3 regions of the Caballeronia sp. LZ003 genome follow, and region 1 is predicted to be linked to each of the others. Evidence: predicted binding sites of a transcription regulator. Region 1 holds the regulator's gene; each other region holds the start of a gene.
What was found. The regulator LexA, encoded in region 1, represses DNA repair genes until DNA is damaged. The targets are predictions, from matches to a motif close to ACTGTATNNNNATACAGT.

Region 1 (3,243 bases):
CGTGGTCTGCGGTGGTTGTCGCGGCGGTTCTTGAGTCGCAACCATGCTCGATGCCGCTTCGGAAGGCGGTGAACTCGCCGCCGCCTGACCGTCTCGAACCGGTGGCACGACAGCGGGTGGATGCTCGCCTGGATCTCCCCGCGGCGGAATGCCATTCAAAATCGCGGCGACGCCTTCGGGCGTAGCGTAGCAATCCACCAGCGGCCCTACGAGCGCCGCGCCGATCATTGCACCGATGATCGCGAGCGGATTGCCGCTCTTCTGGATATCGACGCGCCGCGTCAGCAGTGCTCCGACTTGCTCTTTGAGACTTTCACGCAGTGCGGGGAAGTCGACGTATTCGTTGACGGTCTGTGCATCGCGCGCATCGGCCGCGTGCTTGACGCGGTTCAGTGCGATATAGGGCGACGCATAGACAAGGCCTAACCCTGCAACGATGACGAGAATGACGAGCGTGACGACGAGATAACGCGTAGTGCGGGACATGCGAAGGAACGACCCCCGGCGTGACATGGGTGACATGAAAGAACGATTGACCATGTTCACGCCGGATCTATCCCGAGCTTCATTCCTTGCAGCCGATAGATTGCGGACTGCCTGCATTGCACATAACTCAAATTCACTCGGCAAACGCTCGACCGCCCTCAGGCCAGAATGCCGCTGCTAACGCCGGCGAGTTCCTCGTCGATACACCGGTCGATCATGCGCGACACCTCGCCGATATTGCCGACCATGATTACCCGCGACTCACTGCGATACACCCGCACCGGCGCGCGCTGTTCCGATTCCGCATGCACCGCGCTATTGAGCGACACACGGGCGAAGGCGGGTTGACGCGACGGCAACGCGGGCATCTCGTCGAAGAGATCGGGCGCCGCTTCAGGTCGCGCCACGGCGCATGAGATCAGCGAGCGCAAATGACGCAGACGGCCAAACTGACGAAAGGGCAGCAAACGGGCGAAACGTTCCATGATGACTCTCCAGACGGCGGACGACAGACGACAGACGATAGGACGCACCGCGGCACGCCGCGAGCGGCGGCCGTCATGCTTGTAATTTTTGAAACGTGCCGCGTCGCGCGAGGGCGAGGAGGCGAAGCGGGCGGCGATGTTGACGCGCCGCGCGCTCGAGTCGTGCGTTAGAACTCGCCGGAGCGGATGAGCCCGACCGCGATTCCTTCCAGCGCGAAGTCGCCGCTGCCGGAGCGCACGAAGATGTTTTCGTAGTCGGGATTCTCGGCGACCAATTCCACGCCATCTGGCCGGCGCTTCCAGCGTTTCACCGTGACATCGTCGCCAATACGCGCGACCACGATCTGCCCGTCTTTCGCTTCATTGCGCTTCTGTACGGCAAGCAGGTCGCCGTCGAGAATGCCCGCGTCGCGCATGGACAAGCCGCGCACCTTCAGCAAATAGTCGGGCTTGCCCGAAAAGAACGCAGGGTCGCATGCATAGTGTTGCGAGATATGCTCCTGCGCAAGGATGGGACTGCCCGCCGCAACGCGCCCGACCAGCGGAAGCGACAACTGCATGATGCTCTGATGCGGCAAGGTGAACTGATGCGGAAGATCGTCCGAACGGTCGATGCGCGCGGAGCCTCCCAACAGGCGGATGCCACGCGACGAACCCGCCGCGAGTTCGATCACGCCCTTGCGCGCCAGTGCCCGCAGATGTTCCTCGGCGGAGTTCGCGGAGCTGAAGCCAAGCTCGGCAGCAATTTCGGCACGCGTGGGCGGAAAGCCCGTGCGGTCGATGGCTCGCTGAATGAGCTCGAACACTTGCTGCTGTCGCGCGGTAAGTTTTGAGGGTTTGGTCACTTGCTGGAGCCTCGGCGCACTGTATGGATGGACAGATGACTGTATTTTTATACAGTATTTCGCGCTTTTCAAGCTTTACTTGAAGTTCGTCGCCAGATCCTTTACTGACAAGGCTGCAGCGCGCTCAAACAGTCGCTATTTCTCCCTCGGACTGCGAAAACTCTCGCTTTAGCACTTTTGCATCTAAAAAAGTGAGAAACAATTATTTCTAATCATATAAGCTCGCCTTTAGACTGATTCCGTCAATTCGATAAGACGGAGAACGGGGAATGCATAGCATCAGGGCTGGATTGAAGGGCGGCGCGAAACAACTCTTTGCCGCGCTGGCGATCACGGCGGCGAGTTTCGGAATCTCGGCCACCGCGCACGCGGACACGTCGTTTCTGAACGTCTCGTACGATCCGACGCGCGAGTTGTATCAGGACTTCAACCAGGCCTTTGCGAAGAAGTGGAAGGCGGACACCGGCGAAACGGTCACCTTCAAGCAATCTCATGGCGGTTCCGGCGGCCAGGCGCGCGCGGTTCTAGACGGGCTTCAGGCAGACGTCGTGACGCTTGCGCTTGCTTACGACATCGACGCGCTCGCCTCCAAGGGCATCGTCGGGACGGACTGGCAAAAGCGTCTGCCGGACAATGCATCGCCGTACACGTCGACCATTGTGTTTCTAGTGCGCAAGGGCAACCCGAAGGGCATCAAGGACTGGGACGATCTCACCAAGCCGGGTGTGTCGATCGTCACGCCGAACCCGAAGACCTCGGGCGGCGCGCGCTGGAACTATCTGGCGGCGTGGGCGTATGCGCAACACAAGCCCGGCGGCAACGAAGAGACCGCGAAGGAGTTCGTGACCAAGCTCTACAAGAACGCAGGCGTTCTCGATTCCGGCGCACGCGGCGCGACCACCAGCTTCGTGCAGCGCGGTCAGGGCGACGTGCTGATCGCATGGGAAAACGAGGCGTTCCTGTCGCTCAAGGAATTCGGTCCGGAGAAGTTCCAGATCGTGGTTCCTTCGGTGAGCATTCTGGCCGAGCCGCCGGTGGCGGTGGTGGACAAGGTCGTCGACAAGCACGGCACGCGCAAGCTGGCCGAAGCGTATCTGAAGTATCTGTATAGCGACGAAGGCCAGCAGATCGCGGCGCGCAATTTCTATCGTCCGCGTTCGGACAAGGTGCCCGCCGAGCTGATCAAGCAGTTCCCCAAGCTCAAGCTCTACACCATCGACGACACCTTCGGTGGCTGGACCAAAGCGCAGAAGACGCACTTCGCGGACGGCGGCGTGTTCGATTCTATCTATCAGCCGCAGTAAGCAGGCAAGAGACCGGGCGCCGCGAGGCGCTCGAGTCGCAATGAAAGCGGCCGCAAAGACGGCCGCGCATGACGAGACTAAAAAACAGTGCGCTTATCCCCCGGGCGCCGAAGGCAGGACGAT
Region 2 (3,243 bases), on a different contig from region 1:
AATAGCGTATCGCCGCCGACTTTCGGCAACTCCTGCGCATGCAGCAGTGAGCCGAGACTCGGCGTTTCCTTGTACGAGAGGTCCGAGTGCCAGAAGTGCCCGGCATCGCCGAGACCGATCGGCTTGCCGTTTTCGAGCACGTTGGAAACGATCAGCACTTCCGGATGCCCGGCGAGCGCGAACTGCTTGAGCACGTGAATTTGCAGCGGCCCGAAGCGCTTGCTGAACGTGACCTGCTGTTCCGGCGTGATGCGCTGGTCGCGAAACACGAGCACGTGATGATCGAGATGCGCGCGATGAATGCGCGCGAAATCGGCTTGCGAGAGCGGCTTGCTCAGATCGAGCCCGATGACCTCGGCGCCGAGCGGCGCGTCGAAGGCGCGAATTTGAATGGATTCGTCGATGGATCGATCGGCGGCTTGGGTCGAACTTTCGAGGGTCGGTGCGAGGATCGTCACGATGTTCTTGAACGGCGCAAAGACAGCCAATCTACTTCGTCGCAGCCGTGCCGCCAACGAACGATCCGCGATTTGCTTATTCCCTTTGGCGCTTAACGCCTCAGTCGAACGGCAGTTCCACTTGAATCGGTTCGATGAAGCCGCCGTCCTCTCCGCGCACGCTCAACGCGCTCACGCGCACGCCGAGCAACCGCAGCCGTCGATCCAGCGTAATGCGCTTCACGCATTCGGTAGCGGCGCGGCGAATCTCGACAGGGTCGTCGGTGGAAACGGGAATGGTCAGATCACGCGTGAGCGTGCGGAAGTCGTCGAAACGCAGCTTGATGCCGACCGTGCGGCCTACGTAACCTTTGCGCTGTAGGTCGTCGGCGACTTTCTTGCACAGCCCCGTGAACGCCTCGGAGAGCTTCGCGCGGTCGTTCTTCGGATGCAGATCGCGCTCGAACGTGGTCTCACGGCTCATCGACTTCGGCTGCGAACTCACGACCACGGGCCGATCGTCCTGTCCCTGCGCGATACGCGCGAGCCATGCGGCGTAAGTGCCGCCAAAATGCGTCTGCAGAAATCCCAGGTCGGCGGCGGCAATGTCACCCACCGTCTCGATACCGAGCGCCGCCAGCCTTTCGCTCGCCTTGGGCCCGATGCCATTCACCTTGCGCGCCGCGAGCGGCCAGATGCGTGTGGGGAGATCGTCCATCGTCAGGATGGTCAGGCCGTCGGGCTTGTCGAGCTCCGAGCCGATCTTCGCCAGCAGCTTGTTCGGCGCGATGCAGATCGAGCACGTAAGCCCGGTGGCTTCGTGCACCGCGTCCTTCATGCGCCGGCCGATGCTCGCGGAATCGCCCGTCATGTCCGTCACGTCGATATAAATCTCGTCGATGCCGCGATTCTCTATCTGCGACGTGAACGCCGCGACGGCTGTCTTGAAGAGCCGCGAGTAATGGCGATACGACTCGAAATCCGTGGGCAGAAGAATGGCGTCGGGCGCGAGTTGCGCGGCCTTCATCATGCCCATGGCCGAGAACACGCCGAACTTGCGCGCTTCGTAAGTGGAGGTGGTGACGACACCGCGCCCCGCGTAATCACGCAGTTTTCTGAAGCGGCGTGTGCCATCGGCCAGCGTCTCGGGAATGGCATTGCGTCCGCCGCCGACCACCACCGGCTGACCGCGCAGTTCGGGATAGCGCAGCAATTCGACGGAGGCGAAGAACGCATCCATGTCCAGATGCGCGATACGGCGAGGCGTGGGCGTGGCGGGCGTGTCCATTGCCTAGAACGGACGCGTGCCGACAAGGCCGGAAGACGACGACGTGCGAAGGGCGTGGCTAAACATGCGCGGGCGCGAAGAACGCGGAAAATGCGCATACTGTACATTCATACAGTGATTCGCGCTAGTCTGCCTTATGTCCCTAGCGGCGCTCGGCGCAAATCCGCAGCCCGGTCAGCCAAGAATGCTTAAATTGCGAATCAGGTAGTCATTGAACATCGGCACGGTGAACGCGATATCACCATGGGACGGACTGTAGATCATGCCTTTGTTAATGATCTGCGCGCGGCGAGGACCGAGACTCTGCGGGGTTTCGCCGAGCGCGTCCGCAACGTCGGACGAACGATAAGGGCCACTGCCTAATTTCGCCATGGCAATGACGTATTCGCGTTCCTTGGGCGTCAGGCGATCGAAGCGAACTTTGAAGAACCCTTCGTCCAGACGCTTGAGCGTTGTCGACTCGGCGCGCCTTGCGTCGCGTACGGTAATCGTGTCGCCGACGGCGAGATTCCAGGACTGATGGCCCCACTCCTGCAGAAAGTAGGGATAGCCTCTCGTCTTGAGGAAAATCTCTTTCAGAGCAGCATCGTCGATACCGGCGCCTTCGTCGTTCACTGGTTGACGGATCGCTGCCTTGGCATCGTCCTCAGGCAGAGCACCGACCTCCGGGTAGTGAAACAGCCGCTCCGCATACGATTTGGCTTGTCCCGACAGGGCCGCGACCTGTGGCAAGCCGGCGCCGAAAAACAGCACGGGCAAGCGCGCCTGGTTGATCTTGTGCAATGACACGATGAGAGCGGCTAAGTCTTTTTCGCTTAGGTACTGGACTTCATCGATCAGGAGCGTCCAGGCTTTACCGGCAGCTTTAGCGGCCTCGCCGATACGCACGAACAGTTCTGGAAGATCATTCTCGAGGTCGCCGCTGTCCGCGACTCCTACTTCGGGATCCACCGCGATCGAGACATCGCCATATTCCAACTTGAATGCGGAGGCAAACGACCTCAACGCTCGCAGCGCGTCGTAAGTCTTCGCCTTGGCATTCGCGGCGACGGACAGTTTTCGAAGCACTTGATGCATGCGTGGCAGCAGTTGCTCACCCAACGATTTGTTCTCGGGCGCCTCGATCATGGAAGTGACGTGGCCACGCTGATTAGCGAGCGCTTCGACTGCGTTGAGCAGCACGGTCTTGCCTACGCCGCGTAAGCCCAGGAACATTTGCGAACGGCTGGGCTTACAGAGCACCGCGCGTTCAATGGCGATACGTGCGTCCTCGATGATTGCTTCGCGCCCAGCGAGTTCGGGCGGCTGGCTACCGGCACCGGGCGCAAATGGGTTCCGAACCGGATCCATGACTATGACTCTATAACAATATATAGCGTAGTATATCTCGACTACCTTATACTTTCCTATAATTCGCTAGATAGAGCACGTGGCGCTAGCGGCCTGCGGTTGGCGGCGCGACCGCCCTCACGACTCGCGTACGTTAATCGTCTACTCCGGAACCCGCTTCTCCGCCAA
Region 3 (3,243 bases), 930 kb from region 1:
TGCTCGAAGGGCTCGAAAGGATCGGCGTCTTCGAAGGCGTCGATTGCAGATGATTGGTTTGGATTGGCAATCCGGCTTACCAAGGGTGACGCGTTCTGCGCACGGTTGGTCGCCAGAGTCGGCGTTTCCACTGCCGGCTTGGAGGTTGCGTTCCTCGACGGTGCGTTGCCCTCACGAATGGACGCTGCCTGCATCAGCAACGCGCGGGCTTGCTCCAGACGCGCCCGGCGATCTTCGGACGACGATGTCTGACTTTCCCGGACAGCAGCAGCATCAACATCGGCCGCACTTGCGTCCAACTCAGCAGCATCACGCGCATTCACCGGCAACTCTCGCCGCCAGCCACCACGCAACGCCTTCGTCGAATCGCGCGACCGGGTGTCACGCGACTGAGGATCACTCGCGCCGTTCGGATCATCAGAACCAGCAGACCGCCCGAACCTTCCGTCCGTTCTGCCAGCCTTCGATCCGAACCGGCGCTTCAACATCGTCAGTGACCAAGTGAGTATCTAAAGGACGAGACGACGACTACGTGACGATTAAGCGACAACTCACTCGTCCGCCACCGTGGCGCCCGGCGCCACGGCGTCAGCCATTGCCGCCACGCCGAGCGATTCGCGGATCTTGTTCTCGATCTCGCGGGCGATGTCCGGGTTCTCGCGCAGGAATTCGCGCGCGTTGTCCTTGCCCTGACCAATACGCTCGCCGTTATAGCTGTACCAGGCGCCCGCCTTGTCGACCAACTTGGCCTGCACGCCCAGGTCGATGATCTCGCCCTGACGCGAAATGCCTTCGCCATAAAGGATGTCGAAAATGGCTTCGCGGAACGGCGGCGAGACCTTGTTCTTCACGACCTTCACGCGCGTCTCGTTGCCGATGACTTCGTCGTTCTTCTTGATGGAACCAATACGGCGAATGTCCAGGCGCACCGACGAATAGAACTTCAGCGCGTTGCCGCCCGTGGTGGTTTCCGGGTTGCCGAACATCACGCCGATCTTCATGCGGATCTGGTTGATGAAGATGACGAGGCAGTTCGTACGCTTGATGGTGCCGGTCAGCTTGCGCAGCGCTTGCGACATCAGGCGCGCTTGCAAACCAGGCAGCGAGTCGCCCATTTCGCCTTCGATTTCCGCCTTCGGCACGAGCGCCGCGACGGAGTCGATGACGATCATGTCGATGGAGCCGGAGCGCACCAGCGCATCCGCGATTTCCAGTGCCTGCTCGCCCGTGTCCGGCTGCGAGATCAGCAGTTCCTGCGCATTCACGCCGAGCTTCTGCGCGTATTGCACGTCGAGCGCGTGTTCCGCGTCGATAAACGCCGCCGTGCCGCCGACCTTTTGCATCTCGGCGATCACCTGCAGCGTGAGTGTGGTCTTGCCCGACGACTCAGGACCGTAGATTTCCACGACACGGCCGCGCGGCAAGCCGCCGACGCCGAGCGCGATATCCAGACCGAGCGACCCTGTCGAGACCACCTGAATGTCTTCCACCACCTCGCCTGCGCCGAGCCGCATGATCGACCCTTTGCCGAATTGCTTTTCGATCTGCGCGAGCGCGGCGGCCAATGCCTTGCCCTTCTCCGCAGTCATGCCAGCCGGGCCTTTCTTGCTTTCTTCCATGAATCGTCCTTTGCTATGATGAACGGCGTCTGAGGCGGGTGCCGGCAAGCTCGAAACGAACTCGAGCCCGTCTGTAGCACTCCCGCAGACACTGTATAAAAAAACAGTAGTTTTTGCAAGCCCGATCGCGCGACGCAGTCTTTTTTCCACGCCGCGCGCACCGCGCAAAAACCGCAAAACACCTGGAGACCGCCGCGCCGGGCGAAATGCGGTGTCGGCAATGACTGCGCTTTGCCGCGCACGAAGGCGCACAACACGATGCGAATCCTCATTGCCGAAGACGACAGCATACTCGCGGACGTTCTCATTCGATCACTCCGCCAATCGGGATACGCCGTCGACCATGTGAAGCATGGCGTCGAGGCAGATACCGCCCTTTCGCTGCAAACTTTCGACCTCCTGATTCTCGATCTCGGCCTGCCGCTCATGCCCGGTCTGGAGGTGCTGCGCCGCCTGCGAGCACGCAATTCGCAGATGCCGGTTTTGATCCTGACGGCGGCCGACAGTGTCGACGAACGCGTGAAGGGACTCGACCTCGGCGCCGATGACTATATGGCCAAACCCTTCGCGCTCAACGAGCTCGAAGCGCGCGTTCGAGCGTTGACGCGACGCGGCGCGGGTGGCGGTCCGACTGTCGTGAAGCATGGTTCGCTGGCGTTCGACCAGGTCGGACGCGTCGCGCATATCGGCGAGCAAGTCGTAGACCTGTCCGCGCGCGAACTCGGCGTGCTCGAAGTGCTGCTCCAGCGCATCGGGCGGCTCGTGTCGAAGGAACAGCTCGTGAATCATCTGTGCGAGTGGGGTGAAGAAGTAAGCAACAACGCAATCGAGGTGTACGTGCACCGCTTGCGCAAAAAAATCGAAGCGAGCGGCGCGCGCATCATCACGGTGCGCGGGCTCGGCTACACACTGGAAAAAGCCGTCGCCATCGTCGACAACGGCGCCGTTGCCCAACCCGCGGCGAGCGATTCCCTGCCCGCCAGCCCTCAATACAAGTAGCCGCGCATGGCGTCGCCCGTTTCCACCGAACCAAGCGAAGCCGGGCACGGACACGACCACGCCGCCACCGAAAGCGACACCGACGCCAAGCGCGACGCGCGCTACGCCAACCCGTTCGCGCCTCCCGACGAACTCGAACCCGACAACGAAACGCATCCGCGCTCGCTCTTCGGCGAGATTCTCGACTGGATGCTTGCGCCGCTTCTGCTGCTCTGGCCGATGAGCATCGCGGTGACGTATCTGGTCGCGAAGTCGATTGCGAACGGTCCGTTCGACCGCGCGCTCGAAGCCGACGTCTACATGCTCGCGCGCCAGATCCAGCCGGTGAACGGCGTCGCCGAACTGCGTCTACCCGATGTCACGCGCGATTTCCTGCGCGCCGACAACGTCGACAGCGTGTTCTTTCAAGTGCTCGGCACGCGCGGCGAACTGGTCGGCGGCGACCGTGACATGCCCTTGCCGCATGACGACGATCGTCCGCAGCCGGGCATCGTCGAATTTCGCGACGACGCCCTGCGCGGCAACGACATTCGCGTCGCCTATACGACGGTCGATGTGCCCGGTCTCGCTCCGGGACGCGATCCAGCCGAGACGCAGCCGGTGCTCGTGCAGGTCGCCGAGACGC

Region 2: dinB (DNA polymerase IV) is a predicted target of LexA. The motif match lies at 1,824-1,841, and genes of this name have one in related genera.
Region 3: recA (recombinase RecA) is a predicted target of LexA. The motif match lies at 1,710-1,727, and genes of this name have one in related genera.

Annotation. Positions count from the first base shown of each region.
Region 1 covers NZ_JARUXJ010000001.1:1,395,028-1,398,270, forward strand. Annotated here, with positions in the region: gene QCE79_RS06090 (DUF2939 domain-containing protein) at 1-486, opposite strand, end outside; gene QCE79_RS06095 (hypothetical protein) at 645-971, opposite strand; gene lexA (transcriptional repressor LexA) at 1,139-1,816, opposite strand; gene QCE79_RS06105 (sulfate ABC transporter substrate-binding protein) at 2,086-3,120, shown strand.
Region 2 covers NZ_JARUXJ010000004.1:187,224-190,466, reverse strand. Annotated here, with positions in the region: gene QCE79_RS25020 (TauD/TfdA family dioxygenase) at 1-404, opposite strand, end outside; gene dinB (DNA polymerase IV) at 559-1,725, opposite strand; gene QCE79_RS25010 (ATP-binding protein) at 1,900-3,075, opposite strand; gene QCE79_RS25005 (hypothetical protein) at 3,217-3,243, opposite strand, start outside.
Region 3 covers NZ_JARUXJ010000001.1:466,461-469,703, reverse strand. Annotated here, with positions in the region: gene recX (recombination regulator RecX) at 1-131, opposite strand, end outside; gene recA (recombinase RecA) at 552-1,619, opposite strand; gene QCE79_RS02200 (response regulator transcription factor) at 1,878-2,618, shown strand; gene QCE79_RS02195 (sensor histidine kinase N-terminal domain-containing protein) at 2,625-3,243, shown strand, end outside.